DNA from 4 places in the Streptomyces sp. NPDC019396 genome. Region 1 is predicted to be linked to each of the others. Evidence: riboswitches for the same ligand, from Rfam matches in the RefSeq annotation. Region 1 holds a riboswitch; each other region holds the start of a gene.
The links. Region 1 has a riboswitch for cobalamin ahead of ABZ532_RS02915 (ribonucleoside-diphosphate reductase subunit alpha). Riboswitches for the same ligand answer to the same signal wherever they lie in the genome.
Positions count from the first base shown of each region.

Region 2: it holds a riboswitch for cobalamin, as region 1 does, so the genes downstream of both, metE (5-methyltetrahydropteroyltriglutamate--homocysteine S-methyltransferase) here and ABZ532_RS02915 (ribonucleoside-diphosphate reductase subunit alpha) in region 1, are expected to answer to the same signal.
Region 3: it holds a riboswitch for cobalamin, as region 1 does, so the genes downstream of both, ABZ532_RS18075 (CbtB-domain containing protein) here and ABZ532_RS02915 (ribonucleoside-diphosphate reductase subunit alpha) in region 1, are expected to answer to the same signal.
Region 4: it holds a riboswitch for cobalamin, as region 1 does, so the genes downstream of both, cobN (cobaltochelatase subunit CobN) here and ABZ532_RS02915 (ribonucleoside-diphosphate reductase subunit alpha) in region 1, are expected to answer to the same signal.

Region 1 is NZ_JBEYBS010000002.1:190,929-198,568, reverse strand. It holds gene ABZ532_RS02930 (DUF3311 domain-containing protein) at 70-369, shown strand; gene mctP (monocarboxylate uptake permease MctP) at 366-1,991, shown strand; gene ABZ532_RS02920 (GNAT family N-acetyltransferase) at 2,093-2,596, shown strand; cobalamin riboswitch at 2,668-2,864, shown strand; gene ABZ532_RS02915 (ribonucleoside-diphosphate reductase subunit alpha) at 2,994-5,369, shown strand; gene ABZ532_RS02910 (ribonucleotide-diphosphate reductase subunit beta) at 5,360-6,406, shown strand; gene ABZ532_RS02905 (helix-turn-helix domain-containing protein) at 6,668-7,640, shown strand, end outside.
Region 2 is NZ_JBEYBS010000027.1:44,785-52,424, reverse strand. It holds gene ABZ532_RS26440 (ABC transporter substrate-binding protein) at 1-315, opposite strand, end outside; gene ABZ532_RS26435 (sigma-70 family RNA polymerase sigma factor) at 462-1,085, opposite strand; gene ABZ532_RS26430 (hypothetical protein) at 1,247-1,906, opposite strand; partial or broken gene ABZ532_RS26425 (ECF transporter S component) at 2,038-2,163, shown strand; cobalamin riboswitch at 2,418-2,566, shown strand; gene metE (5-methyltetrahydropteroyltriglutamate--homocysteine S-methyltransferase) at 2,767-5,085, shown strand; gene ABZ532_RS26415 (ABC transporter ATP-binding protein) at 5,279-7,297, shown strand; gene metG (methionine--tRNA ligase) at 7,406-7,640, shown strand, end outside.
Region 3 is NZ_JBEYBS010000014.1:68,676-76,315, forward strand. It holds gene ABZ532_RS18050 (polyphosphate kinase 2 family protein) at 1-130, shown strand, start outside; gene ABZ532_RS18055 (histidine kinase) at 247-1,395, opposite strand; gene ABZ532_RS18060 (response regulator transcription factor) at 1,410-2,135, opposite strand; gene ABZ532_RS18065 (alpha/beta hydrolase) at 2,372-3,037, shown strand; gene ABZ532_RS18070 (CbtA family protein) at 3,168-3,959, opposite strand; gene ABZ532_RS18075 (CbtB-domain containing protein) at 3,991-4,218, opposite strand; cobalamin riboswitch at 4,258-4,427, opposite strand; gene ABZ532_RS18080 (histidine phosphatase family protein) at 4,544-5,119, shown strand; gene ABZ532_RS18085 (DUF1775 domain-containing protein) at 5,161-5,928, opposite strand; gene ABZ532_RS18090 (sulfatase) at 6,081-7,640, shown strand, end outside.
Region 4 is NZ_JBEYBS010000014.1:106,426-114,065, reverse strand. It holds gene ABZ532_RS18270 (cobalt-precorrin-5B (C(1))-methyltransferase) at 1-1,062, shown strand, start outside; gene ABZ532_RS18265 (VOC family protein) at 1,209-1,628, opposite strand; gene ABZ532_RS18260 (precorrin-2 C(20)-methyltransferase) at 1,728-3,236, opposite strand; gene ABZ532_RS18255 (precorrin-8X methylmutase) at 3,245-3,889, opposite strand; gene ABZ532_RS18250 (cobalamin biosynthesis protein CobG) at 3,886-5,202, opposite strand; cobalamin riboswitch at 5,261-5,409, shown strand; gene cobN (cobaltochelatase subunit CobN) at 5,446-7,640, shown strand, end outside.

The sequences.
Region 1 (7,640 bases):
TTTCCTGCGCGCTACAGCAGCTGAGCGATTCAGCTGACCAGCAAGGCAACCGAGGGAACGGAGTCGCTCATGTCCGAAGTACCCGCGGGGAGCAGACCGGCCGTCACGCCGGTGCGGGTGGTCGTGGCCCTGTGCCTGATCGCACCGTTCGTCGCGATGCTCTGGGTCGGTTCGTACGCGAAGACCGACCCCGCGTTCGCCGGGATCCCCTTCTTCTACTGGTACCAGATGCTCTGGGTGCTCATCTCGACCGCACTGACGCTGGTCGCGTACCAGCTCTGGCAGCGCGACCAGCGCGCGAGGCGGGTCCGGCACGACCTGCCCGCCCAGCGCGCCGACCGCGGTGAGCAGGAAGGGGCGTCACGGTGAACGACGGTGTGAACGGCGTCGCACTCGCCGTCTTTGTCTTCTTCTTCCTGGCCGTCACGGTCATGGGCTTCCTGGCCTCACGCTGGCGCAGGGCGGCGAACGAGAACAGCCTGGACGAATGGGGTCTGGGCGGGCGCTCGTTCGGCACGTGGGTGACCTGGTTCCTGCTCGGCGGCGACCTCTACACGGCGTACACCTTCGTCGCCGTACCCGCGGCCATCTACGCGGCGGGCGCCGCGGGCTTCTTCGCGGTGCCGTACACCATCCTCGTCTACCCACTGATCTTCACGTTCCTGCCCCGCCTGTGGTCGGTCTCGCACCGCCACGGCTATGTGACGACATCGGACTTCGTCCGCGGACGGTTCGGCTCCAAGGGCCTCTCACTGGCGGTGGCGGTCACCGGCATCCTCGCGACGATGCCGTACATCGCTCTTCAACTCGTCGGCATTCAGGCCGTACTGGACGTGATGGGCGTCGGCGGCGGCGAGAACACCCACTGGTTCGTCAAGGACCTGCCGCTACTGATCGCCTTCGGTGTGCTCGCGGCATACACCTACTCGTCCGGGCTGCGGGCGCCCGCGCTGATCGCCTTCGTGAAGGACACACTCATCTACCTGGTGATCGCCGTCGCCATCATCTACATCCCCGTCAAACTGGGCGGTTTCGACGCGATCTTCACCAAGGCGGGCGACGCGCTCTCACAGACCAACCCGAAGACCGACAAGCCCTTCGGGGCTCTGGTGCCCGGCGAGATGGGTCAGTGGGGCTACGCCACGCTGGCACTCGGCTCCGCGCTGGCGCTGTTCATGTATCCGCACTCGATCACCGCGACGCTGTCCTCGCGCAGCCGCGCAGTGATCCGGCGCAACACGACCATTCTGCCGCTCTACTCGCTGATGCTGGGGCTGCTCGCCCTGCTCGGGTTCATGGCGATCGCTGCCGGGGTCAAGGTGACCAATGGCCAGCTCGCGATTCCGCAGCTGTTCGAGAACATGTTCCCCGACTGGTTCGCGGGGGTGGCCTTCGCCGCCATCGGCATCGGCGCACTGGTGCCGGCCGCGATCATGTCGATCGCCGCGGCGAATCTGTTCACGCGGAACATCTACAAGGACTTCCTGAAGCCGGACGCGACACCCGAGCAGGAGACAAAGGTCTCGAAGCTGGTGTCGCTGCTGGTGAAGGTGGGCGCGCTGGCCTTCGTCCTCACCATGGACAAGACGGTCGCCATCAACTTCCAGCTGCTGGGCGGCATCTGGATCCTCCAGACCTTCCCGGCCCTGGTCGGCGGGCTGTTCACCCGCTGGTTCCACCGCTGGGCACTGCTCGCCGGCTGGGCCGTCGGAATGCTCTACGGCACGGTGGCGGCGTACGGTGTCGCGAGCCCGACCCAGAAGCACTTCGGCGGCTCGTCGGCCGAGATCCCGGGCATCGGCGAGATCGGCTATATCGGCCTGACGGCGTTCGTGCTGAACGTACTGGTCACGGTTCTCCTCACCTTCGTCCTGCGCGCCGCCAAGGCCCCCGACGGGGTGGACGAGACCTCCCCCGGGGACTACACCGCTGACTCGGGTGACCCGGGCGTCGAGACGGAAGCCCCCAAGCTGACCGCCGCGACCCACTGACCCGTCTGACGGCGTCTGGCCGCCGCCCCCTCGGGAGGAGTGGCGGCCAGACGCCGCTTGTCCAGTGCGCTCCACCCCGTCGTGTGCGGCACACTGCCCGGATGGACGCGATCATCAGACTGGTGGAGCCTCAGGAGTACGACGCTCTCGGGGAACTCACCGCACGGACCTATCTGGACGACGGACTGCTGGCCTTCGGGGAAGAGGACCCCTATCTCCCGGTGCTGCGGGACACGGCGGAAAGGGCGGCGCAGTCGGAAGTGCTCGTCGCCGTCGACGGCTCCGGACGGCTGCTCGGCGGGGTGGCGTTCACCCCTGGAGCGAGGCCCTACGCCAATATCGCGGGCGACGACGAGGCCGAGTTCCGGATGCTGGTCGTCGCCACCGAAGCCCGGAAGCGGGGCGTCGGGGAGGCGCTCGTCATGGCCTGCGTCGAGCGGGCCAGAGCCATCGAAGGATGCCGCCGGCTGGTGTTGTCGACGGATCAGCAGATGCACGCCGCGCACCGCATCTACGAGCGCCTGGGCTTCGTACGCACCCCCGGACGTGACTGGTCGCCGTTCGCGGAACTGGAGCCCCTGCTGACGTACGCCCTTGAGCTCTGAGAACCGACACACCGGGGTGAGTCGCACCAGCGCGACACAACATGTGGGGGGCGCGGCAACGCCACCCCCCTACATGTATGCTCGACTCCGTTGCCGCAGCAGGGGAATCCGGTGGAAATCCGGAACTGTCCCGCAACGGTGAGTCGGTCTGTATTCGTTCCTTTCGCGTACCCATGAGGCATGCCCGCGAGGCGTACCCGTGCGTGCGTGCAGGCGAGTGAGCGCACACCCACGAGTCCGAGGACCTGTCGGCAACGCACCCGGTCCATCCGGCCCGGGTTCCGAGACGTCCGGGCCTCGCGGATCAGGCTGGTGGACGCGGCGCGTTGTGCTGCCCAGACACACGCCCGCACGCCACCTCCCCGCCGGCCCCGAGCCGAGCGAGGGAGAGCACCCCGTGACCATCGCGCCCCCAGATCCTGCTTCAACGCAGCTCGCCGATGGGCCAGGAACCGCGCTGCTGCGGATCCTGACCGACCTCACCGCGGACCTCCCCGACACCGACCCCGGCAGGGTCGCCGCCGCCGCGCTCCGGGGACGCCACGCCGGTTCGGACGAAGCCGAACTGCGGGAGCTGGCCACGGAGGCGGCCGCCGGGCTGATCTCCGAGGACCCGGCGTACTCCCGGCTCGCGGCCCGGCTGCTCAGCATCACCATCGCCGGTGAGGCGGCCTCGCAGGGGGCCACCGGCTTCTCTTCCTCCGTCGCCGTCGGTCATCTCGAGGGGCTGATCGCGGACCGTACGTCCGCTTTCGTCCAGGAGCATGCCGCCCGTCTCGACGCTCTCATCGACCCGGCCGCCGACGACCGCTTCGGCTACTTCGGACTCCGCACCCTCTACAGCCGCTATCTGCTGCGCCACCCGATCACCCGCAAGGTGGTCGAGACCCCGCAGCAGTTCATGCTGAGGGTCGCCTGCGGTCTCGCCGAGGACGGGTCCGCGCGCGCCGTGGACGAAGTCGCCGCGCTGTACGGGCTGATGAGCCGTCTGGACTATCTGCCGTCGTCGCCGACCCTCTTCAACTCCGGCACCCGGCACCCCCAGATGTCGTCCTGCTACCTGCTGGACTCGCCGCTGGACGAGCTGGACTCGATCTACGACCGCTACCACCAGGTGGCGCGGCTGTCGAAGCACGCGGGCGGTATCGGTCTTTCGTACTCCCGCATCCGCTCCCGCGGTTCACTGATCCGCGGCACCAACGGACACTCCAACGGCATCGTGCCGTTCCTGCGCACCCTGGACTCCTCGGTCGCCGCCGTCAACCAGGGGGGCCGTCGCAAGGGTGCGGCCTGCGTCTACCTGGAGACCTGGCACGCGGACATCGAGGAGTTCCTGGAGCTGCGCGACAACACGGGTGAGGAAGCGCGGCGCACGCACAACCTCAACCTGGCGCACTGGATCCCGGACGAGTTCATGCGCCGGGTGAACGCCGACGCCGAGTGGTCGCTGTTCTCTCCGGTGGACGTACCCGGGCTGGTCGACCTGTGGGGCGCCGAGTTCGAGGCCGCCTACCGCAAGGCGGAGGAGGCGGGGCTCGCCCGCAAGACGATCCCCGCCCGCGACCTGTACGGCCGGATGATGCGGACGCTCGCCCAGACCGGCAACGGCTGGATGACGTTCAAGGACGCCTCGAACCGCACGGCGAACCAGACCGCGGAGCCCGGCACCGTCGTCCACTCCTCGAACCTCTGCACCGAGATCATCGAGGTCACGAACGACGGCGAGACGGCCGTCTGCAACCTCGGCTCGGTCAACCTGGGCGCGTTCGTCACCCCCGAGGGGTCCATCGACTGGGAGCGTCTGGACGAGACCGTCCGTACGGCCGTGACCTTCCTCGACCGGGTCGTGGACATCAACTTCTACCCGACCGAGCAGGCCGGCCGCTCCAACGCGAAGTGGCGCCCGGTGGGACTGGGCGCGATGGGCCTCCAGGACGTCTTCTTCAAGCTGCGGATGCCCTTCGACTCCGCCGAGGCGAAGGCCCTGTCGACCCGGATCGCCGAGCGGATCATGCTGGCGGCGTACGAGGCGTCCTGCGACCTCGCCGAGCGCAGCGGCCCGCTGCCCGCCTGGGAGCAGACCCGCACGGCGCGCGGGGTGCTGCACCCGGACCACTACGGGGTCGAGCTCAACTGGCCCGAGCGCTGGGCCGCGCTGCGCGAGCGGGTCAGCACCACCGGGATGCGCAACTCGCTGCTGCTCGCCATCGCCCCGACCGCGACCATCGCGTCGATCGCGGGTGTCTACGAGTGCATCGAGCCGCAGGTCTCCAACCTGTTCAAGCGCGAGACTCTGTCGGGCGAGTTCCTCCAGGTCAACTCGTACCTGGTGGACGAGCTGAAGCAGCTGGGCGTTTGGGACGCGCAGACCCGCGAGGCGCTGCGCGAGTCCAGCGGGTCGGTGCAGGGCCTCAACTGGATCCCCGCGGACGTCCGGGAGCTGTACCGCACGGCCTGGGAGATCCCGCAGCGCGGCCTGATCGACATGGCCGCGGACCGCACCCCGTTCCTGGACCAGTCGCAGTCGCTGAACCTCTTCATGGAAACGCCGACCATCGGCAAGCTCAGCTCGATGTACGCGTACGCCTGGAAGCGGGGCCTGAAGACGACGTACTACCTGCGCTCCCGTCCGGCCACCCGGATCGCCCGCGCCGCGTCCGGCACTCCGTCGGCCGTCACCACCGCCCCCGTCCCCGCCCAGCAGGCCGCTCCCGACGCGGAAGCCGTCGCCTGCTCCCTTGAGAACCCCGAGTCCTGCGAGGCATGCCAGTAATGTCCACCGAAGCCACCAGCGCCACGACGGCGCGGGAGAAGAACCTGCTCGACCCCGGCTTCGAGCTGACGCTCCGCCCGATGCGCTACCCCGACTTCTACGAGCGCTACCGGGACGCGATCAAGAACACCTGGACGGTGGAGGAGGTCGACCTCCACTCCGACGTCGCCGATCTGGCCAAGCTCTCCCCCGGCGAGCAGCACATGATCGGCCGTCTGGTCGCGTTCTTCGCCACGGGCGACTCGATCGTCGCCAACAACCTGGTGCTCACCCTCTACAAGCACATCAACTCCCCCGAAGCGCGGCTGTACCTCTCCCGCCAGCTCTTCGAGGAGGCCGTGCACGTCCAGTTCTATCTGACCCTGCTGGACACCTACCTGCCGAACCCGGAGGACCGGGCCGCCGCGTTCGACGCGGTCGAGAACATCCCCTCGATCCGCGAGAAGGCCGCCTTCTGCTTCAGGTGGATGGACTCGGTCGAGAAGCTGGACCGCCTGGAGACCCAGGCCGACCGCCGCCGCTTCCTGCTGAATCTGATCTGCTTCGCGGCGTGCATCGAGGGCCTGTTCTTCTACGGGGCGTTCGCGTACGTCTACTGGTTCCGCTCCCGTGGTCTGCTGCACGGTCTCGCGACCGGCACCAACTGGGTGTTCCGGGACGAGACCATGCACATGAACTTCGCCTTCGAGGTCGTGGACACGGTCCGCAAGGAGGAGCCCGAGCTCTTCGACGACGAGCTCCAGCACCAGGTCACGGAGATGCTGAAGGAGGCCGTCGCCGCCGAGCTGCAGTTCGGCCGCGACCTGTGCGGCGAGGGACTGCCGGGCATGAACACCGAGTCGATGCGCGAGTACCTGGAGTGCGTCGCCGACCAGCGCCTGGTCCGCCTCGGCTTCGCCCCGGTGTACGGCTCACAGAACCCGTTCGCCTTCATGGAGCTCCAGGGCGTCCAGGAGCTGACCAACTTCTTCGAGCGCCGCCCGTCCGCGTATCAGGTCGCGGTCGAGGGCTCGGTGGACCTGGACGAGGACTTCTGACCGCTCGGGCGCCCGCACACGACCGATGGCCCGGACCGCACTGCGGTCCGGGCCGTCGCCCTTTCCGCATCACGCAGTTGCCGGTCGATCGCACGGTCCCGTAGATGGCCGACGAACGAGGGCAGGGTCACGACGGCAAGGATTCCGAGGACTGCGACATAGCTGATGAACGTACTCATGGCGTCCACTCTCGTCCCGGGACGCCGAGAAGAGCAGTGGCAGGACTGTCGACAACCATCGAATTACTGCCACACTCGCGGCATGCTCAAAAACGTGGCAGCCGTACTGCTCGACGGCGTACACCCCTTCGAACTCGGCGTGCTGTGTGAGGTCTTCGGCCTGGACCGCAGCGACGACGGGCTCCCCGTCTACGATTTCGCCGCGGTCTCCGCCGAGGGGCGCCGACTGCGCACTCATGCGGGGTTCACGCTCGAGGTGGAACACGGACTGGAACGGCTGGACGAGGCCGACCTGATCGCCGTGCCCACCGGCAGCGACTACACGCGGCGCGACTACCCCGAACCCCTGCTGGAAGCACTGCGGGCGGCCGTCGGCCGGGGTGCGCGGGTGCTGTCCGTCTGCACCGGGGCCTTTGTGCTGGGGGCCGCCGGACTGCTCGACGGCCGGTGCTGCACCACCCACTGGCGGCACACCACGGCGCTCGCGCACAGGTATCCACGGGCGCGGGTCGATCCCGACGTGCTGTACGTCGACGAGGGGGCGGTGATCACCTCGGCCGGGACCGCCGCCGCGATCGACGCCTGTCTGCACCTCGTACGCCGTGAGCACGGCCCCGAGGCCGCCAACACCATCGCCCGGCGCATGATCGTGCCCCCGCACCGCGACGGAGGGCAGGCGCAGTACATCGAACGGCCCCTGCCGCGCCACCGGTGCGACACGGTCGGAGAGGTGCTGGCCTGGATGGAGCGGCACCTCGACCGGGAGATGACCGTGGAACACCTGGCAGCACGGGCCCATATGTCTCCCCGTACGTTCGCCCGCCGCTTCCAGCAGGAGACCGGCACGACACCGTACCGCTGGCTGCTGCGCCAGCGGGTGCTGCTGGCGCAGGAGCTGCTGGAGGCGACGGACGAGACGGTGGACACGATCGCGGGCCGCGCGGGCTTCGGGAATGCGGCCGCCCTGCGCCATCACTTCCTGCGCACGCTGGGGACGACCCCGAACACCTACCGGCGCACGTTCCGCGGCCCGGTGCGGGTGGGCCTGACCGGTG
Region 2 (7,640 bases), on a different contig from region 1:
CGGGACCTTCTGCGCCATGGCGTCCAGCCCAGCCGGAAGAGTTCCCTCGCCGGGCGGGAATCCGGTGCCGGCCACCTTGTCGCCGGCGCCCAGACGGAGCAGCAGTTCCAGACTGGACGCGTTACTGGTGACGATCCTCCTCGGGGTGGTGTCGAAGGTGGTCTTGGCGCCCATGCAGTCGGTGACGGTCACCGGCGCCCCGCCGGCGGAGGCGTCCGAGCCCTCGTCCCCCTCTTCGTCGGTTCCGCCGCCACATCCCGCCGCGAGGAGTCCGAGCAGGGCGACCGCCGTACCGCACCACACACGAGAACGCATTCAACTCTCCAGAACTGTTCGGCACGGGGGCAGCACATCGCCCCCGGTCCACAAGTCGGGTTGAGCACGGTGTGAGTTCCCGTACCGGTGTGCGGGTTCCGGCGCGCGCTCGGGGCACGCGCCGGAACCCGGTCAGGGCGCGGCCTTCAGGCCACCAGCGCGGACGCGGCCACCGGCTCCTCGGCCTGCTCGATCAGCTCCGTCAGCGTCGCACGGGCACGCGCCACGCGGGACCGCACCGTGCCGATCGGACAGCCGCTCAGCTCAGCGGCCTCCGCATAGGGCAGGCCCAGCATCTGGGTGAGCACGAAGGCCTCCCTGCGTTCGGGCGGCAGTGACGCCAGCAGTTCGAGCAGCGCGACCCCGTCGTCGAAGCCCGGCAGGTCGCGGGGCTGGGCGAGTTCGACGGTGAGCTGCCAGTCGGGTACGTCGTGCAGCCGGGGCCTGGCGGCCGCGTACCGATAGCTGTCGATCACCGCGCGCCGGGCGATGGACAGCAGCCAGGCACGGGCCGACGACCGGCCCTCGAAACGGTGCAGGCTGCCGAGCGCACGCAGGAACGTGTCCTGGACGAGGTCGTCGGCCGACTGCGGATCACCGCACAAGTGGGCGACATAGCGCAGTACGTCGCGGTGCAGGGCGCGGACGAACCGCTCCACGGCGTCGGCGTCACCGCCGCGGGCGGCGAGCGCCCAGGAGGTGATCGACTCGTCGGCCGGATTCACCTTGTCCGTCGTGTCCCATGAAGCGGGCAGGGCGGAAGAGATCACCTGGTGTCCTTCTCGGGTCGTCCGGAACCAGGACCGGGGTGCACAGCGGGCGCCGCAGAGCCCTGGTGCCGGCGTGTGGGGGCCGGCCGCTCCCCACGCGCTCGCGGGTCTGCGGCCGGTGCCCGAGGGGCACTTGGGCCACCTCGGGATTCCGGCTGTCGTCAGGCGACAGCGGACCCCACGGGCGGCCCCCGGGAGACGATGACGTGGACCAGCGGGAGCAGCCGCGATGCACTCGACGGGCGGCGACGGCCACGCAGCCGCGGCCGGTGCCCAGGTGCCGGCAGGGCGAGCAGAAGCCGCAACGGCGCGGTCAGCCACCCGGCGACCGCGCGGAGGATCCGGAAGGCGGCTCGCTCTCCATGGGCGAGCCAGAGTCCGGTGAGCAGCGCCGCCAGCAGGTGGGCGGCGAGCATGCCGAGCGACCACGAGTCGCCGGCCAGCACGTCCGAGAAGCCCGAGTGGCCCATGTCGCTGGGGCCGGGACCCATGTCGGCGGAGGCCATGTGGTGCCCGGGGTGCTCTGGATACGCGGAGTGATCAATGTGTTCCGTGTGCTCAGGGTTCAGCGACTGCACGAGCGTGAACCCCGAGTGCAGCGCCGCCTGTGCGGCGACCACCACGGCCACCACAACCCCGCGCCCCCGCTCCCTGCCCGCCAGGCACCAGCCCAGCCCACCGGTCGCGCCGAACCCCCCGGCCAGCGTCCACCACGGGACGGACTCCCCTGACATCATGACGTGGCCGAGGGCGGCGAGCACCACGCATACGGCCGCGAACACCGCGGCCCGTAGCGTGCGTGAACACCACCCAGCAGTCATGGCGTCTCATCCTCGCATCCCGGGTCGGCGTCCCGGCAGACCGCCTTGCCGCGCGCACCTGTGTCGGCTCCCCACCGCCGCGACCGGTCCACACTTCCGACGGTCAAGGAATCCGGCGCTGGTGATGGAGGATCAGCGGTGGCGTCGGCCCCTGGACGTCGAGCCCGATGTTCGGCTGCGCTTTCGTCGGCACGCTCGCAGGGCCGCTCCCCAGAGCCAGCGGTCGCCGTGAGGTGCTGATGCTCGCGGTCCACGGCCGCTGTCCGCTGCCAGGTCACCCCGCAAGCCCGCCCGGCGGTTGAGGGCGGACACTGCCGTCGCCGCTGCGGCGTGCGGCACCACGCGAATCCAGCCGCCCCGCTGTGCCGCGACCCCTCACAACCCGGAGGGCTCCTCGGCGCGGGCTGAGGGGCCCGGCCGGATTCCGGACAGTGTTCGCCCGCAGCCGCGTGCCGCCCCGTAGGGTGGCCGGTGCAGCTGGTTCGCCCCGCCCTCCAGGCGGGAGGCGTCGTAAGAGGGAACCCGGTGGGAATCCGGGACTGCCCCGCAGCGGTGAGCGGGAACGACCGCCGTCATACGCACTGGACCCGCCAGGGTTCGGGAAGCGACGGCCAGTAGGTGTCCTCCCCCATGAGGACGTGCCCGCGAGTCCGAAGACCTGCCCGCTGCCCGCGCGCGAACAGCTCGCACGCGGACATCCCGGTGACCTCGTGGGTGGGTCGGCGCACATATCGGACGGCCGGACACCCGCGCGGCACCGCGCGCGGCACCGCGCGCGGACCCGCACCCGTCCGGTCCTTCGCCCTTCGCACCCGCCCGCGTTCCGTTCCGGGATCCCAGGGAACCATCTCGCGAAGGAGATTTCCGTGACCACCGAATCCGCGGCAGCACGGGCCACCGTGCACGGCTACCCGCGCCAGGGACAGCAGCGCGAACTCAAGAAGGCGATCGAGGGCTACTGGAAGGGCCGTGTCACCCCGGACGCCCTCAACGCCACGGCAGGGGATCTGCGCAGGACGCACTGGCGCCAGCTGGCCGATGCCGGTGTCCATGAGGTCCCGACCGGGGACTTCTCGTACTACGACCACGTGCTCGACACCACCGTCATGGTCGGCGCGATCCCCGGACGCCACCGCGCGGCCGTCGCCGCCGACGCCCTGGACGGCTACTTCGCCATGGCCCGCGGCACCCAGGAGGTGGCGCCGCTGGAGATGACCAAGTGGTTCGACACCAACTACCACTACCTGGTGCCGGAGCTCGGACCTGACACCGTGTTCGCCGCCGACTCGACCAAGCAGGTCACGGAGCTGAAGGAGGCGCTGGCGCTCGGGCTTTCCGCCCGTCCGGTGCTCGTCGGTCCCGTCACCTACCTGCTGCTCGCCAAGCCCGCGCCCGGCGTCACCGCGGGATTCGACCCGCTCACGCTGCTCGACCGGCTGCTGCCCGTGTACGCTGAGGTGCTCGCCGACCTGCGGGCGGCGGGTGCCGAGTGGGTGCAGCTCGACGAGCCCGCCCTCGTCCAGGACCGAACGCCCGCCGAGCTGGGCGCCGCCGAGCGCGCCTGCCGCGGGCTCGGTGTGCTCACCGACCGGCCGAAGCTGCTCGTCGCCGGCTACTTCGACCGACTCGGCGACGCCCTGCCGGTGCTGGCCAAGGCCCCGATCGAGGGCCTCGCCATCGACTTCACGGAGACCGCCGCCGCCAACCTCGACGCCCTCGCGGCCGTCGGCGGGCTGCCGGGCAAGCGGCTGGTCGCCGGGGTCGTCAACGGCCGCAACGTCTGGGTCAACGACCTGGAGAAGTCCCTGGCCACCCTCGGCACCCTGCTGGGGCTGGCGGACCGGGTCGACGTGTCCACGTCGTGCTCCCTGCTGCATGTGCCGCTCGACGCGGCCGCAGAACACGACATCGAACCCCAGATCCTGCGCTGGCTGTCCTTCGCACGGCAGAAGACCGCCGAAGTCGTCACACTCGCCCGGGGCCTGACCCACGGCACCGAGGCGATCGCCCCCAGCCTCGCCGCCAACCGGGCCGACCTGGCGTCCCGAGCCGCCTCCCCGCTCACTCACGACGCCGCCGTCCGGGCCCGTACCAGCACCGTCACGGACTCCGACGCCCGCCGCTCCAAGCCCTACGCCGAGCGGACCACCGCGCAACAAGCCCGCCTCGCACTGCCGTTGCTCCCCACCACCACCGTCGGTTCCTTCCCCCAGACGACCGAACTGCGCACCGCGCGCGCCGATCTGAGGGCGGCCAGGATCGACACGGCCGGATACGAGGAGCGCGTCAGGAACGAGATCCGGGAGGTGGTCGCCTTCCAGGAGAAGACCGGACTCGATGTGCTGGTGCACGGCGAGGCCGAACGCAACGACATGGTCCAGTACTTCGCCGAGCAGCTCACCGGCTGTCTGGTCACACAGCACGGCTGGGTCCAGTCCTACGGAACCCGGTACGTGCGCCCGCCGATCCTCGCCGGTGACATCTCACGCCCCGAACCGATGACGGTGCGCTGGACCACGTACGCCCAGTCACTCACCTCACGCCCGGTCAAGGGCATGCTCACCGGTCCGGTGACCATGCTCGCCTGGTCCTTCGTACGCGACGACCAGCCCCTCCCCGACACCGCCCGCCAGATGGCCCTCGCCCTGCGCGACGAGGTCGCCGACCTGGAAGCCGCGGGCACCTCCGTGATCCAGGTGGACGAGCCCGCCCTGCGGGAAACCCTGCCGCTACGCGCTGCCGATCGCGCCGCATACCTGGAGTGGGCAACGGAGGCCTTCCGGCTCACTACGAGCGGGGTGCGCCCGGACACGCAGATCCACACCCACATGTGCTACGCCGAGTTCGGGGACATCGTCGAGGCCATCGACGACCTCGACGCCGATGTGATCAGCCTCGAGGCGGCCCGCTCCCATATGCAGGTCGCCCGGGAGCTGGCCGCTCACGGCTACCCGCGCGAGGCGGGCCCCGGTGTGTACGACATCCACTCGCCGCGTGTTCCGAGCGCGGCGGAGACCGCGGAGCTGCTGCGCACCGGGCTCGGAGCCATCCCGCCCGAGCGGCTGTGGGTCAACCCCGACTGCGGGCTGAAGACCCGCGGCTGGCCCGAGACCCGCTCCGCGCTGGAGAACATGGTCGCCGCCGCCCGCACGGTTCGCCGGGAGGTGTCCGCGTCCTGACGGACTGACCGACCCGTCCCGGGCCGGGGGGCTGGAACAGACCCTCCCGGCCCGGGACGGGAAACCCGGAAAATCCCCCTGCACCGGCCGGCGAAGTGGGACATTCGACCCGGCACTGCCCACCTCGGCGCGTCGTCGTACGCGCCCCCGATGAAGGCGAGGCGATGTGAGGGGACTCTTCGGCCGCGTACGCATGACCGAGGCGAAGATCTCGGACGCCGAGCAGGAGTTGTTCGGCGGGCCCCTGAGGTACGACACGGGATGGGCCGAACACGAGCATTCCTGGCTGGACTTGACGATGGTCACGGCGCTCAAGGCCATGCCTCGTCTGGTACTGGGCACCTTACGCAGGGCCTGGGGCGCTGACCGGGGCTCGTTGCTGGGCGTAGGGGTGAGCGAGGTCGGGCAGGGCATCGTGGCGGCGGGGAACCTGCTCGCGGTGAACGTGGTCATGCATGCCCTGCTGGGGTCGGGGGAGCCCGCGGTGCGGCTGCGTGCCGCACTTCCCGCACTGGTGGTCATCGCGGCTCTGGCAGTGCTCAACGCGGGTCTCGCGGGCTGGTCCACCTCGCGGGCCGGGCGGCTTGAGCCGCTGGTGGAGCGGCTGGCGACCACCGAGTACCTCTCGGCGGCCACCGCGGTGGAGCTGGAGGCGATCGACGATCCGGCGTTCCGCCGCCTCATCGACGTCGCGCAGTACGGTGCGGCATCGGCCCGGCGCATGATCGGGGTCTGTGTCGCCGCGCTCAACGGCATCATCGCCCTGATCGCCACCGCCGGAGTCCTCACCGTGCTGCATCCGGCGCTGCTGCCGATGCTGCTGCTGATCGCCGCGCCACGGGGCTGGGGGGCGATGCGGGTGGCGCAGGAGCGATACGTGTCCGTGATGACCTGGGTCGAGCACGTACGGGCCAGCCGGCTCATCGGCAATCTGCTCACCGAACGCACCGCCGCACAGGAGGTGCGCATCCATGCCGTGGGAACCTTCCTGCTCGACCGGTACCGGAACATGGCCGAGAACGCCGAGAACGAGCAGAAGCGCCTCGCCAACGACAAGGCGCTCACCGAGCTGGTGGCCGCCGCGCTGTCGGGTCTGGCCATGGCCTTCACGTACGGGGTGATGGCCTGGCTGATCCTCGCCGGTCATATGGAGCTCGCCGTCGCCGGCACGGCGGTGATCGCGGTCAGGTCGGGCTCGGCGAGTCTCGGGGCGCTGGTGATGAACGTCAACCAGATGCACGAGGAGTCGCTGTACGTCCAGGACCACGACCGGTTCCTCAGCGAGGCGGCCCGGCACACCATCCCCCGGGACGGTGCCGACGTGCCGGTCAGGGTCGGCGAGGTGACGCTGGACAAGGTCAGCTACCACTACCCCGACCGGCTCGAACCCGCGCTGGACGAGGTGTCGCTGACCGTACCGATGGGCTCCGTGATCGCGGTGGTCGGCGAGAACGGCTCCGGAAAGAGCACCCTGATGAAGGTGCTCGCCGGGCTGCTGCTGCCCCAGGGAGGCAGTGTCCGCTGGGGTGGCGAGGAGCTGAACGGACTGGACCGGTCCCAGGTGTTCGAGCGAGTTGCCCTGCTCACCCAGGACTTCCAGCGGTGGCCGATGACCGCCGCGATGAACATCCGGATCGGGCGGCCGCACCGGGTCGCTTCCCAGGAGGAGCTCGAGCCCTCCGCCGACCACGCCGGGGCGGGCCCGGTCATCGCCAAGCTGCCGCAGGGACTCGCGACCCTGCTGGCCCGGATGTTCCGGGGGGCTTCCGAGATCTCGGGCGGTGAGTGGCAGAAGATCGGTCTGGCCCGTACCCACTGGCGGGCGTCGACCAGCCCGGCCGACAGCATCCTGATCGTGGACGAGCCCACCTCGGCACTGGACCCCGAGGCGGAGATCGAGGCGTTCGACCGCATCCGCCGGCTCGCCGGGCGGCACCGCGCCGTCGTCCTCGTCACGCATCGCATGTCCGGTGTGCGCTATGCGGACAGCATCCACGTCCTCAGCCAGGGGCGCCTGGTCGAGTCCGGCAGCCACGAGGAGCTGATCGCGGCGGACGGCCGCTACGCGGCGATGTTCCACACCCAGGCCGCCCAGTACGCGCCGGTCCCGGCAGCGGCAACCGCCCCGGCGCCTAAGCCGACCTCAGTCCCGGCTCCGGCTCCGGCCACGCTGCCGAAGCCGGCCTCCGCCCCTGCCGCCGAACCCTCGTGAGCGCGGGAAACCCGCAGGAAGGGCGCACCCCCGGTTCGATACGATGACGGCGGTCCACCCACCCCCTCCCGTCACCCAGCGTGACAGGAATTCGCACAACGCCACGAAATGGAGCATCCGAGGATGGCTCGACACCTGATCACCAGCGCGCTTCCCTATATCAACGGGATCAAGCACCTGGGCAACATGGTCGGGTCGATGCTTCCGGCGGATGTCTACTCCCGCTACCTCCGCCAGCGTGGTCACGACGTCCTCTACATCTGCGCCACCGACGAGCACGGCACCCCGGCCGAGCTCGCCGCCAAGGCGGCAGGGCTCTCCGTGGACGAGTTCTGCGCCCAGG
Region 3 (7,640 bases), on a different contig from region 1:
CCGGATCTGCACATCGGCGGTGCTGGCGCACACCCTCATGGAGATCGATCCGCAGTTCCCCGTGGTGGGCGAGGAGGCACGCAGGGAGCTCTTGGCCGCCAAGCTCGAGCTGGAGCGGGAAGAGCCCTGACGTGCGCGTCCCCTGGCTGCGCATCCCTGACTTCGCGTCGCCTGGCTTTCGCGTCTTCGTCTTCGTCGCGCCGCGTCTCGTCGCGCCCGCACCGCGCCCGCCACCGACGCGCCTCGTCAGGCCGTGTCCCCCCTGGCCGGCAGCTCGAGACGCAGTTCGTAGCCGCCGTCGGCCGTCGGGCCCGATGTGACCGTGCCACCGAGCAGTGCCGCCCGCTGCCGCAGGCCGACCAGCCCGTAGTGCGCGCTGGGCAGCGGGAGGGCGGGCCGGGTCGGGGCGGTGTTGGTGACGCTGACGCGCACCGCGCCCTCCTCGTGGCGGACGCGTACCGTGGCCGTGGCACCGGGCGCGTGCTTGCGTACGTTGGTCAGCGCCTCCTGGACGGTGCGGTAGATCGCGCGCTGGACGGTCGCCGGCAGGCCGTCCGGCAGATTCGTGCACAGCTCGACCTCGATACCGCTGCTGTCGACCAGCCGGCGCAGATCGGCCACGGACGGTTGCGGGGTGAGCTCCGTGGGGCGCCCCCCTGAGGCGCGCAGCACGCTGACCATGTGCCGCAGTTCGTCGAGTGTCTGCACGCTCAGGCGCCGGATCGTGGCGGCCGCATCCCGCACCTCGGCGTCCCGGGTACCCACCTGGAGCGCTCCGGCCCGTACCGCGATCAGGCTCACCTGGTGGGAGACCACATCGTGCATCTCGCGGGCGAGCTGAGCACGTTCCTGGGACAGCATGCTCTGGGCGGTCAGCAGGCGCTCGTGGTCGCGAGCCTCGGAGATCTCGACGAGCCGGAGGGACAGATCGCGCCGGGTCTGGACGAGCTGGCCGAGGAACACGGGGGCGGCTGCCGTGGCCGCCGAGTAGCCCAGGGCGACGAGGCTCTGGGTGCTGGACAGGTCGATGGAGGCGGACGGCCACTTGATGGTGTCGCAGACGGTGAAGGCCAGGGCGCAGGCCCCCAGCAGGACACGGTGGCGGGTGAGCGAGGCCAGCGTGTACAGCGCGACCAGGGCGGCGAAGACCGCGTCGGACACCATGACGGCGGGCAGCGTGACGATGAACGTGAGCAGCGGCAGCCGGTGGCGCAGCAGCAGCGACACCGCGGCGACCAGCGCGAAGGACAGCAGCAGCGGGTCATGGGTGCCGACCTGGATCCAGGCGTCGAACAGCGAGAACGCGACGAGGGCGGCGTTGACCAGCGGGGTGGGCAGCCGTCTCGGCAGCGAGCCGTGCTCGGCCACCGTGTGGTCGACCACCGCGCCGTGCATGATTCCACGGGGGATCATGGCGCCTCCTCGGTACGGGTGCGCGGCTCCTCCCCCGTACGCGACCCGTCCGCCTTCTGCCCCTCCGTACGCGACGGCCTGAGCAGCCCGGCCCGCTCGGCGAGCAGCGCGGCCTGGACCCGGCTGCCCACCTCCAGCTTGGTGAGGATCGCGCTGACATGGTCCTTCACCGTGCCGGTGCTCAGATGCATCCGCGTGGCGATGTCCCCGTTGGAGAGCCCCTCGGCGACGAGCACGAGCACGGCACGTTCCCGCTCGGTCAGCAGCCCGAAGCCCCGGGCCGCGCTCTCGTGGGAGCCCGCGCCCGTTTCGAGGTAGCGGTCCACTACCGTGCGGGTGATCTTGGAGGACAGTACGGCTCCCCCGTCGGCCAGGGTCCGCACCAGATAGGGCAGCGCCTCGGGGTCGGTGTCCTTGAGGAGGAAACCGGCAGCCCCCGAGCGCAGGGCCGTGGCCACGTACTCGTCCATGTCGAAGGTCGTGAGCATGGCGACCACGGGCGGTTTCGGCAGCTTGCGCAGCGCGGCCAGCACGGTGAGCCCGTCCACATCCGGCATCCGGATGTCCAGCAGCACCACGTCGGGGCGCCGCTCCTCGGCGGTCCTGACCGCTTCGCCACCGGGGACGGCCGCGACGACCTCGATGTCGTCGGCCGCGTCGAGGATGTGCTGGAAGCCCGTGCGGATCAGGGCTTCGTCGTCGACCACCAGTACCCGGATCACGTGTGCTCCACTCGCCCGTCGGACCACTACCCGATAAGCACCATTTCGTACCATGCCGGCCGGTGTCGCGGCGGCTCGTCCCGGCCGGACGGCGGGGACGGGCCAGCCACCCGGCGGGGGCGGTTCCGGACGACTGCCGGATGGTTGTAACGGGCAGCTTCCTTGACTCTTGAGCATATGACGCACGACGTGTCGGCTCCTCGACAGCGCGACCGCGCGGGACCGGAGGACAGGGCATGGACACGTTCAGCTATCCCGGCAGTGACGGTCACCCCCTGCACGCCACCCGGCTCGGCATGGGACCGGCTGCCATCCTCCTGCCCGACTCAGGCGGACCGTACGGCTCAGGCGGACCGCACAGTCCGGGCGGACCGGACCACCGCGGGCTGCTCCCGCTGGCCCGGCGGCTCGCCGACAGCTACACCGTGACAGTCGCCGAGACACGGGACGCCGACGACGTGGCGTCGCTGGTCGGCCATCTCGGGCTGCGCAAGGCTGCTGTCGGCGGTACGGGCACGGGCGCCGCCATCGCGCTCCGTGCGGCGGCGGACGATCCCGAGCACATCGCGGCGGCAGTCGTCATCAACGCCGACGACCTCGCCCCCGAGGACATCGCCCACACCTTCGGAAGGATGGCGGCACTGGCCGCCGTCTCCGCACCCACTCTGATCATCCCCGGCGGGGAACGACACCACCGGCGCCACGCACACCCGCACAGACACACGCACGCGCCGGGCCTGGCCGAGGAACTGGCCCGCGTGCTCCCGCAGGGGAAACTCGCCAACCTCAGCTTCTCCGCGGATCTGTGCAGCGCGGAGGACATGGCCCAGTGGATGGCACCCGCGATGTGGGCCTTCCTCACCGCGCACCTCACACTGCGGCCCGCCCGGGTCCTGGTCTGAAGCAAAACCACGAAGCACGACCACGGAGCAGACCACAGCGGAGGACCAGGAAGAAGACCGAGAAGAAAGACCAAAAAGAAGGACCCCGCCCGGGCGCGCCCCCGGGCGGGGTCCATTCGTGTCGCGTGACTCAGCTCGCGGGCACCGAAGCGGCCGGCTCCGCCGACTGCCGTGACGCCTGTGCGGGTTTGGGCTCCAGCACCCGCTGGGACAGCTCGCCGAGGATCAGTCCGAGCGCCGCCCACAGCAGGGCCTGGACGCCGATCGACGCCAGACGGAACTGCCACAGGACGTCGGCCGGGAAGTGCTCCGGGATCGCGTCGCCCGCCGGGAGGAAGGCCAGTGCGATGCCCACCGCCACGGCGAAGGCGGCGCCCGCGGCGATCGTCGCGTTCCAGTTGCCCCAGCGCGGCGCGAGCTTCTTGCCGACCAGCACCGCCCCGATCAGCAGCAGCACGCTGAGCACGATCATCAGGAAGAACATCGCGGTGCGCTGGTTGAGGGTCTCCGGGTCGCCGACGGCGGGAGGGTTTGCCGGGTACTTGAGGAACGGTACGAACGCGACGGCGAGGAAGCCGCCCGCCGCGACGAACGCGGCCGTGGCACGTGTGCCGAAGGCCCCCACACGGCCGAGCGCGAAGCAGAGCGCCAGTGCCGTGATGCCGCCGAGTGCCGTGCCGTAGACCAGAACGGCCGTGCTCAGACCGGCGGTCGACTGCACCGCACGGCTGACCAGTTCCTCTTCCGGCTCGCCACCGCCACCACCGTGGCCGTGGTGAGCCGCGCCCGCCTCCTCGACGGCGATGGCGGCGTCGACCTGCGGTTCACCGATGAGATAGGCGAGTCCGAACGAGAGCAGCCCGGCGAGCACGCCCGCGAGCATGCCACGGACCAGGAGAGCCCTTACGGTTGCGGATTTCATGTGCTGATGTCCTGTTCCGTGCGTATGCGCATCAGTGGCACGGGAAGCCGAGCAGATGACGGCCGTCGTGGACCCACTCGTGGACGCCTTCGCCGGAGAACACGGAGAAAGCACCCTGTTCGGCGCCGACGAAGTAGAGCAGGACGAGCATCAGCAGACCGAAGAAGGCGGCCCAGGGCGCGACGACGCGGACCGGGAGCTTCGCCACGACGGGCTGGGAAACGGGGATTTCGGCGGGTGTGATGGCGGACTGGGCCATACCGGACCTCCTCGGGAACACGCGTCCCGCTTTCGGTGGTGCACGCGATGACGATCACGGGTCTGACTCACCCGGCGGGCCCGTCCCCGGCAAGGGAACTGACCGCCTGGCACACAGTGGCGCGACCGTGCCGGTTTCTCACCGGACTTCCGTGTATGCCGTCATCCTTTCGGAGGAAGGGTATCGGTCCGCGAACCCGCCGCCAATAGGGCCTTTGACCAGCGATCTTCATCACACAGGGGCGCTCGGGCGGGGTGCGCGGGCGGACTTAGGATCCGGAACGGCCCGGGAGCGGGCCGGGCAACACGGGGAGGAATCCGGCCAAATGACGATCAGGCTGACACTGCTGTGCGCGGCAGCCGGTCCCTCGGTACGCGGCGAAGCCCGGTTCGGCGACGGACCGCTCGACGAACGGGGTGTACGCGAGGCCAGGGCCGCGGCGGCCACGCTGCCCACCGCGTCGGTGGTGCTCACCGCGCCGTCCGTACGGTGCGGGCAGACGGCACAGGCGCTGGGACTCGACGCCACCGTCGACGACCGACTGCGCGATCTGGACTACGGGGACTGGCGGGGACGCTCGCTCGCCGATGTGGTGGCGGACGTGGGCCCCGAGCCGGTCGGGGAATGGACCGCCGACCCCGGGGCGGCACCGCACGGCGGGGAGTCCGTGCGGGAGCTGTGCCTGCGGATGGGCGCCTGGCTGGACGAACTGCCGCAGGACGCCGGGCCGCGCGTGCTTGGCGTGGTCGAGCCGGCCGTCGTACGGGCGGCGATCCTGCACGCGCTCGGCACGCCACTGACCGCGTTCTGGCGGATCGACGTGCCACCGCTGTCCGGTGTCGGCCTCACCGGCCGTGCGGGACGGTGGAATCTGCGGCTGATCGCGGCGACCTCCCCGTAGACAGCACAAGGGCACAGGGAGGCCGCGCGCTGCCGATGCGGTCAGGCGGAGGCGCCCCGGCGCTTCCACCACACGACACCACCGGCGAGGGCGGCCAGCACCACCGCACCGATGACCAGCGCGGGGGCGGGCGGCGAGCCGCCGTCACTCTCCCGCTCCTGTTCGGGCCCCTGCTGCCCGGTCGCGCGCTTCGCCGGAGCCTCGTTCGCCGGGGTCCCCTTCGCCGGGGACTTCTCCGGCGCGGCGCTCGGGCTGGGCGCCACCGGCTTCGCCCCGGGCGCCGCGGGCTTCAGGGCGAGCAGCGGCGCCGGGTTGCCGTCACCGTGACTGTGACCGTGGCCGTCCCCGCCGCCGGACTTCTCCAGCTCGATCCAGCGGTCGACCCGCCCGTCCCCGTATGTCTGGAGGGTCTTGAACGCCAGCGACTTGGCGTCGGGCAACTGCCGTACGGTCACGGAGTACTCGACGTCGTCGCCGACCCCGACCGCGGGGCCGGAGACGGTGTATCCGCGCGGTGTGGCCGCGAACTTCCAGCCGTCCGGACCCTCCTTGTAGGTGATGTCGGCCGGGACGATGCCCTCGGGGAGGATGACCTCCATCCTGCTGATGCCCGCGCTGTCGGACTCGGACTCGGCGCTGAAGTCCAGCGTGACGTTCTCGGCGAGGGCCGCGGCGTCCTCCGCCTCGACCTCCACGTGTGCCGATGCCGGGACGGCGAGGACGAGCGAGGCAGCGAACGCGGCTCCGGTGAGGACGGAGAGGCGTCGCGCGGTGCGCGCCGTGGTGCTGACGGTGGTGCTGTGAGACACGGGTCACTCCCGAAGTGGTGGGCTGCCCCATCATGGGGCACAGGCCACGGCTTGAACTGATGGCATCGCCGAGCCGTACTGATAACGGCGACCCCGGGCTTCCCGGGTCCGGGCCGTCGTGCCTCACCGGGCCAGTACGGAAGGATCCTCGGGTGACGCCCTGGACGCGCTCTCGCCAAGAACAGCAGGAACTGCAGGAACCGCAAGAACCGCAGGGGCAGCAGGAACAGCAGGAACAGCAGGAACAAGATGCGCAGCCGAGACGGGTCCGGCTCCCGAGGCAGGCCAGAGCAGAGCCGGACACGCCCGGCGCACCCGGCGCGGCGCGGTCCGGCCCGGAATCCGCGGAAGAGGCCGCCGGGGCCGCTCCCACCACCCCCGATGCCGTACGCGGGTGGCGCGGCCGGTATCCAGGCGCGGCGCGCGTCGTCAGGCATTCCACCACCGCACTGGCCGCCGTGCTCGTGTTCCTGGCCCTGCTCGTGCCGAACAAGCCCGGCTACCTCACCTCCGGGGTCTTCTTCCGCATCCCCGTCGAAGGGGTCTTCGGCGCCGCGCTCCTCCTCGTCCTCCAGGCCCTCCGCCCGCGAGCGAGGCGCGTCACGGCGGCGGTCGGCGGGGCCGTGCTGGGGGTGCTGACGGTCCTGAAGTTCCTCGACATGGGGTTCTTCTCCGTGCTGGACCGGCCGTTCGACCTCGTGCTCGACTGGATCCTGTTCGACGACGCCAGGTCGTTCCTCGAGGACTCCGTCGGCAGGGCAGGCGCGATCGCCGCCCAAACCGGGGTAGTGCTCCTCGTGCTCGCCCTGCTGGTGCTCATATCCCTGGCGGTCGTCAGGGTGAGCCACCTGGTGGTGCGGCACAGCGCCGTGGCCACCCAGGGCACCTTCGCGTTCGGCTCCCTGTGGATGGTGCTGGCGCTGCTCGGTCCGCAGACGTCGGTGGGGCTCCCCTTCGCCTCCGGGACCACGGCCGACCTCGCCCAGGAGCGGGTGCACCAGGTGCGAGCCGGGCTGGAGGACAAGGAGCAGTTCGCCAAGGAGTCCCGCGTCGACGCCTTCCGGGCCACGCCCCCGGACCAGTTGCTGAGCGGGCTGCGCGGCAAGGACGTCATCTTCACCTTCATCGAGAGCTACGGCCGCAGCGCCGTGCAGGATCCGGCGATGGCCTCGCAGGTCGACGCCGTGCTCGCGGACGGTACGCAGCGGCTGCGCGCGGCGGGCTTCTCCTCGCGCAGCGCCTTCCTCACCTCGCCGACCTACGGCGGCGGGAGCTGGCTGGCCCACTCCACCTTCAACTCGGGCCTGTGGATCAAGAACCAGCAACGCTACCGCAGCCTCACCGCGAGCGACCGGATGACCCTCACCAGCGCCTTCCGGCGTACGAGGGCGTGGCGCACCGTCGGCATCATGCCGGGTGTCACCCGGTCCTGGCCCGAGGGGAAGTTCTACGGGCTGGACCACGTGTACGACTCCGGGAAGCTGGGCTACCAGGGGCCGAAGTTCAGCTGGACGCCCGTGCCCGACCAGTACAGCCTGGCGGCGTTCGAGCGTCTCGAACACGGCAAGGCCGAGCGGGGGCCGTTGATGGCGGAGATCATCCTCGCCTCCAGCCACAACCCCTGGGCCCCGATACCCAGGATGATCGGCTGGGACCAGGTCGGCGACGGCTCGGTCTACGACTCCATCAAGGAGGAGGGCAAGAGCCCCGAG
Region 4 (7,640 bases), on a different contig from region 1:
GGTGCCTGTGCCACCGCGGCCACGACCGCCGCGTACACCGCGCTGCTGACCGGGGACTTCCCCGATCCGGTGACGATCACCCTGCCGAAGGGGCAGACCCCGGCGTTCGCCCTCGCCGTCGAGCGACTGGTGGGTGATCGCGCCGTGGCGGGCGTGGTGAAGGACGCGGGCGACGACCCGGACGTCACGCACGGCGCCCTGGTCCGGGCGACGGCACGGATCCTGCCGCCCGGCTCCGGAGTGGTCTTCCGCGCCGGGCCCGGCGTGGGCACCGTCACCCGCCCCGGGCTGCCGCTCGACGTCGGGGAGCCCGCGATCAATCCCGTGCCGCGGCAGATGATGCGCGACCACATCGCGCTCGTCGCCGGCCGGCACGGCGGCACCGGTGATGTCGAGATCACCGTCTCCGTGGACCACGGCGAGGAGATCGCCCGCTCGACCTGGAACCCGCGCCTGGGCATCCTGGGCGGGCTGTCCATCCTGGGCACCACGGGGATCGTCGTCCCGTACTCCTGCTCGGCGTGGATCGACTCGATCCGCAGAGGCGTGGACGTGGCCCGGGCGGCGGGCCGCACCCACCTGGCGGGCTGCACGGGCTCCACGTCCGAGAGGACCGTCGTCTCGCTGTACGACCTCCCCGAGGACGCCCTGCTCGACATGGGCGACTTCGCGGGCGCCGTCCTGAAGTACGTCCGCCGTCACCCGGTCGACCGGCTCACCGTCTGCGGTGGCTTCGCGAAGCTGTCCAAGCTGGCGGCGGGTCATCTGGACCTGCACTCCGCCCGCTCCCAGGTCGACAAGAACTTCCTGGCCGAGCTGGCCCGGGCGGGCGGCGCCGACGAGGACCTCGTGGCCCGGGTGGCGTCCGCCAACACCGGCCTTGCCGCCCTCCAGCTGTGCGCGGCCCGGGGTGTGCCACTGGGCGACCTGGTGGCCGTGACCGCCCGCGACCAGGCCCTCGGGGTGCTGCGGGGCGCCCCGGTCACGGTCGACGTGGTGTGCATCGACCGAGCCGGGACGGTGGTGGGGCGCTCGTCGCCGAAAGGCCCGCGGGAGGACTGACCTGCTCAGCGGCGAACTCGGCGGCGAGCCCTATCGGCAGAGAGCGTCGAGGTCGTCGGAGAAGCCCGGGAACTCGGCCTTGGCCACATCCGCCAGAGCACGCGGGAAGGGCCGGTCGACGGCTATCCGCTCGCTCATCCGGCCGGTCAGCCCTGCTGCTCGGTGATGTTGACCATCCACGGGATGCCGAAGCGGTCCGTGACCATGCCGAACACATCCCCCCACACCTGCTTGTCCAGGGGTACCGCCACCGAGCCGCCACCGGACAGCTTCTCCCAGTAGCCGCGCAGCTCGGCGTCGTCGTCGCCGCTGAGGCTCACCGAGAAGTTGTTGCCCGCCGTGTGCGGCATCCCGGGCGGGGCGTCGGCGCCCATCAGCGTGAAGCCGCTCGGGGTCTCCAGCATGGCGTGCATGATCCTGTCGCCTTCCGGTGTGCCCGGCTGGCCGCCGCCCGACTCGCCGTAGGTGTGCATGGCCAGCGTGCCGCCGAGGACCTCCTTGTAGAACTCCATCGCCTGCCGGGCGTCGCCGCCGAAGCTGAGGTAGGGGTTGAGACGCGAGGTCATGGGAACCACCCTCCGAACTGGGTCCAGTCGATGTCCGCAGACTAACCGCGGCCACCGACAACGCCCCGGCCCCGCGCCGCGCCCCTGGTGGGGCCGCCGCTACCCGGGGTACGTGCGCGGGGTCCAGGCGATCCGCTCGCCCGGGCCCTGCGCCCCGCGCCGGACCGTCCGCGTCTGTGACGAACCCACCAGCAGCAGCGTCCGCATGTCGACCGTGTCCGGATCGAGGTCCTCGAGCCGCACGATCCTCACGCTCTCCCCCGATCCGCCCACATCGCGCGCGACGACCACCGGAGTGTCCGGCGCCCGGTGTTCCAGCAGCAGTTCGCGGGCCTTCGCCACCTGCCACGTACGGCTGCGCGAGCCGGGGTTGTACAGGGCGAGTACGAGATCCGCGCTCGCGGCGGCCCGTAGCCGCTCCGCGATGACCTCCCAGGGCTTGAGCCGGTCGGACAGCGAGATGGTCGCGTAGTCGTGGCCGAGCGGCGCACCCGCCCGGGCCGCCGCGGCGTTCGCCGCGGTCACCCCGGGCAGCACCCTGACGGGCACGTCCGCGTAGGCCTCCTGGGATGCCGCGTCCAGCACCGCCGTGGCCATCGCGAACACCCCCGGGTCGCCACCCGAGACCACGGCGACGCGGCGTCCGCGGCGTGCCAGGTCCAGGGCGAACTCGGCGCGTTCGGCCTCCACCTTGTTGTCGGAGCCGTGCCGGCGCTGGCCCGGGCGCACCGGCACCCGGTCCAGATAGGTCGTGTAGCCCACCAGGTCATCGGCCGAGGCGAGGGCGCCCCGGGTCTCCGGGGTCAGCCACAGCGGCCCCGCGGGACCCGTGCCCACCACCACGACCTCGCCCTGCGGCCGGGCTTCCGGGGGCTGCTGGTCGATGCGGCTCGGCAGCACGGCTACCGAGAAGTACGGCACCGTCTCCGGATCCACGTCGGCCAGGCGCTCCGTGCGCTCGCCCTCCATCGTGGCCCGTTCGACATACCGCGCGTCGTCGAGCCGTCCCGCCCGCCGCAGCGCGCGCCGCACCGCCGGGAAGGTACGCCCCAGCTTCATCACGACCGCCGAGTCGGTCGCGGCCAGCCGGGCCGTCAGCTCCTCCTCGGGCAGCGTGCCCGGGATGATCGTGAGGACCTCCTCCGCCTCGCACAGCGGCTCCCCGAGACGCGCCGCCGCCGCGCTCACGGAGGTGATGCCGGGGATCACCTCGGTCGGGTAGCGGTGCGCGAGCCGCTTGTGCATGTGCTGGTAAGAGCCGTAGAAGAGCGGGTCGCCCTCGGCCAGCACGGCGACGGTGCGGCCGGCGTCGAGGTGGGCTGCGAGCCGCGCCGCCGCCTCCTCGTAGAAGTCGTCGAGCGCGCCCCGGTAGCCCCCGGGGTGGTCGGTGGTCTCGGTGGTGACCGGGTACATCAGGCGCTCCTCGACATGGTCGGAGCGCAGGTGCTTCGCCACGATCGAGCGGGCGATGGAGCGGCCGTGCCGGGCGCAGTGGTACGCCACGACGTCCGCCTCCGCGATGACCTCGACGGCCCGGAGGGTCATCAGGGACGGATCGCCGGGACCGAGTCCGACCCCGTACAGCCGCCCGACCTGCTGGGTGCCCATCCGCGTGCTCACTCTGCCTCACTCGCTATCGCGTTGATCGCCGCCGCTGCCATGGCACTGCCGCCTCGCCGCCCGCGTACCACCAGGTGTTCCAGGCCCGAGGAGTGCGCGGCGAGCGCGTCCTTGGACTCCGCGGCGCCTATGAAGCCGACCGGGATGCCGATGACGGCGGCCGGGCGGGGCGCCCCCTCCTCGATCATCTCGAGGAGGCGGAAGAGCGCGGTGGGCGCGTTGCCCACGGCGACGACGGCGCCGTCCAGCCGGTCGCGCCACAGCTCCAGCGCCGCGGCGCTGCGGGTGGTGCCGAGTTCGGCGGCGAGTGCCGGGACCTTCGGGTCGGAGAGCGTGCAGACCACGTCGTTGTCGGCGGGCAGCCGCTTGCGCGTGACCCCGCTGGCGACCATCTGCGCGTCGCACAGGATCGGCGCACCGGCGCGCAGGGCCTCACGGGCGCGGGCCACCACACCGGGCGAGTACGCGAGATCGCGGACGAGGTCGACCATGCCGCAGGCGTGGATCATCCGCACCGCGACCTGGCTGACGTCGGCGGGGAGCGCGGCGAGGTCCGCCTCGGCGCGGATGGTGGCAAAGGACTGGCGGTAGATCTCCGCTCCGTCCTTCTCGTAGTCGAACACGGTCTTCTTCTCGCTCATCTCGGTGTGGGGGTACGGGAATCGGTACGGGCTCCGGCGACGGTGCCGGCGAGTCGGTCGCGGGACGGTACGGGTACGCAGCGGCCGCGGACGCGCACCCGGTACGCGCCGTCCGAGGTGGCCACCACGTCCACGTGGTCTCCCTGCGGATGGCCGCAGCGCCTTTCGCAACCGGACCAGTACACCGGGAGGCCGGGGCCGTCGACCGGCGTGGCGTCGGCGCGTACGTCGGCGAGGGACTTGGCGCACCCGGGCCGCCCGGTGCATGCCCCGACGCCGAACCAGGGCGAGTCGATCCCGGTGACGAACCCGGCCCGTCCGAGCGCGTCCAGCCGCGCCCGCGCCGCGCCGTCGTCCGCGAACCCGGGCACGACGATCCCGCGCCACGGTGTGAGCCGGATCTCGTCGGCGGGGGCGGGCAGCAGCGCGCGTGCCTGGGCGGCGGTGAGGCGGCCGAGCGGCGCGACGGCGGACACCGCCCGGCCGCGCGGGCCCGCCACGATCCCGGGCAGTGGCCCCGCGGGCCCGGACCGCTCTGTTCCGTCGGAGCCGGCGCCGGGCGGCGGTGGCAGCGGCACCGCCGCCACTCCCGCTCTCTCCAGTCCGGCGCCCACCGCGATGTGCTGCCCGTCCGGGAGCTCCCTTACGCGCCAGGCGCCCGTATCCGCTTCGGCCGCCGCCGCCAGGAACGCTTCCGCCGCTGCGAGCGCGGCGCGCGGCGCGTCGACGGCTCGGGCGACACGGAAGGCGAGGCGGCGGCCCATCCGCAGCACCGCCGTGCCGTCCCGCTCTGCGAGCAACGTCACATCCGCGCCGAGCCCCGCGACATCGCCCCTCCCGTCGTCCAGGGCGAACAGGAAGCGTCCGGAAAGACCCGACGGGCCGGCCGCCCACTGCGCACCGCACAGCAGTCCGTCCAGCTCACGGGCCCACAACTGCACGTCAGCGCAGCCGAGCTCGTCCAGTCCGGCGAGCGGCGAGGCCACCACGTTGCGTACCCGCTCATGGGTGTCGGACGGCAGCAGCGCGGTATCCCGCAGCAGTGCCGCGAGCGGCGCCCCGCAGGCGTCCCCGAGGCCGCGCAGCTCCACATTGCCCCGGGAGGTGATGCTGAGCGATCCGTCCCCCAGCTCATCGGCCGCCGTGGCCAGTGCATCGAGTTGATTTCCCGTCAGAAACCCACCAGGGAGCCGGAGTCGGGCCAGTCGTCCGTCGTCCGCCGCATGCAGCCGCAGCGCCCCCGGGCAGGCGTCGCCCCGGTCCCGTATACGAGGTTCGCCCGGGTCTGCGGGGCTTGTGGGTGTGGGCGGCATGGCGGCGAGCATACCCACGTCCTTCCAGGTGGCCGCCGTGCGATCCCGGGCCAGCATCTACTATTCAGGCGGCATGGGGTCCCAGGGCCCCGGGGAGGAAGCCCGGTGGAAATCCGGCGCGGTCCCGCCACTGTGAGCCAGGCCCGGGAAACACCAGCAACAACCGAGGCCCGGCGAGTCAGGAACTCCCGCCGACCACGACCACCCGGGGCGCGGAAACCCCGAGGAAGGCCTGCGCACGCGATGACGCACGCGAAGACCACGCCCGCGACAATCCTGCTGCTGTCGACCTCCGACACCGACCTGCTCAGCGCCCGCGCTTCCGGTGGCCCGGTCGCGTACCGCTTCGCGAACCCCTCCCGGCTCCCGGTCGGTGACCTCCCGGGTCTCCTGGAAGGCACCGACCTGGTCGTCGTACGGCTGCTCGGCGGCATCCGCGCCTGGCAGGAGGGTCTTGACGTGCTGCTGGCGCAGGACCGGCCCGTCGTCGTCCTCAGCGGTGAACAGGCCCCCGACGCCCAGCTGATGGAGGCGTCCACCGTCCCGATCGGCATCGCGGCCGAGGCCCACGCCTACCTCGCCCACGGCGGCCCGGACAACCTGGAGCAGCTCGCCCGCTTCCTGTCCGACACGGTGCTGCTCACGGGACACGGCTTCGAGTCCCCGGCGACCGCGCCCACCTGGGGTCCCCTGGAGCGGACGAAGCGCACGGACGACGGCCCGACCGTCGCCGTGCTCTACTACCGCGCCCACCACATGAGCGGCAACACCGCCTTCGTCGGCACCCTCTGCGATGCCATCGAGGCGGCGGGCGGCCAGGCCCTGCCCCTGTACGTCGCCTCGCTGCGCGCCCCCGAGCCCGAGCTGCTCGACCGGCTGCGCGGCGCCGAGGCCATCGTCACCACCGTCCTCGCCGCGGGCGGCACCAAGCCCGCCGAGGCCCAGGCCGGGGGAGACGACGGGGCCTGGGACGCGGGCGCGCTCGCCTCGCTCGACGTACCGGTGCTCCAGGCACTGTGCCTGACCGGTTCGCGCAGCACCTGGGAGGAGAACGACGAGGGCCTCTCCCCGCTGGACGCCGCCAGCCAGGTCGCCGTCCCCGAGTTCGACGGTCGCCTCATCACCGTCCCGTTCTCCTTCAAGGAGATCGACGAGGACGGACTGCCCGCCTATGTCGCCGACCCCGAGCGCGCCGCCCGCGTCGCCGGGATCGCCGTACGCCACGCCCGGCTGCGCCACATCCCCAACGCGGACAAGCGCCTCGCGCTCGTGCTCTCCGCCTACCCGACGAAGCACTCCCGCATCGGCAACGCGGTCGGCCTCGACACCCCCGCCTCCGCCGTCGCCCTGCTGCGCCGACTCGCCGCCGAGGGCTACGACTTCGGCGCGGAGGAGATCCCGGGCCTCGCGTCCGGCGACGGCGACGAGCTGATCCGCGCGCTGATCGAGGCCGGCGGCCACGACCAGGACTGGCTCACCGAGGAGCAGCTCGCCCGCAACCCGGTCCGTATCCCCGCCGCCGACTACAAGCGCTGGTACGCCACCCTGCCCGCCGAACTGCGCGAGCAGGTCGAGCGGCACTGGGGCCCGGCGCCCGGCGAGATGTTCCTGGACCGCAGCCGCAACCCCGAGGGCGACATCGTGCTCGCCGCCCTGCGCCGCGGAAACCTGCTGATCGTCATCCAGCCCCCGCGCGGCTTCGGCGAGAACCCGATCGCGATCTACCACGACCCCGATCTGCCGCCCTCGCACCACTATCTGGCCGCCTATCGCTGGATCGCGGCCCGCCACGACGACGGAGGCTTCGGCGCCGACGCGATGATCCACCTCGGCAAGCACGGCAACCTGGAGTGGCTGCCCGGCAAGAACGCGGGTCTGTCCGCGGCCTGCGCCCCCGACGCCGCACTCGGCGATCTGCCGCTGGTCTACCCCTTCCTGGTGAACGACCCGGGCGAGGGCACCCAGGCCAAGCGCCGCGTCCACGCCACCCTGATCGACCACCTCGTGCCGCCGATGGCCCGCGCCGACTCGTACGGCGACATCGCGCGCCTGGAACAGCTGCTCGACGAGTACGCGCAGATCTCCTCCATGGACCCGGCGAAGCTTCCGGCGATCCGTGCCCAGATCTGGACCCTGATCCAGGCCGCCAAGCTCGACCACGACCTCGGAATGGAGGACCGGCCGGACGACGACGGCTTCGACGACTTCCTGCTTCATGTCGACGGCTGGCTGTGCGAGGTCAAGGACGCCCAGATCCGCGACGGTCTGCATGTCCTGGGCGGTGCGCCCACCGGGGCCGAGCGGGTCAACCTGGTCCTGTCGATCCTGCGCGCCCGTCAGATCTGGGGCGGTACGACCGCGCTGCCCGGGCTGCGTGAGGCCCTGGGCCTCGACGAGTCCGCCGCGACGCGTACGACCGCCGACGAGGCGGAGGCCGC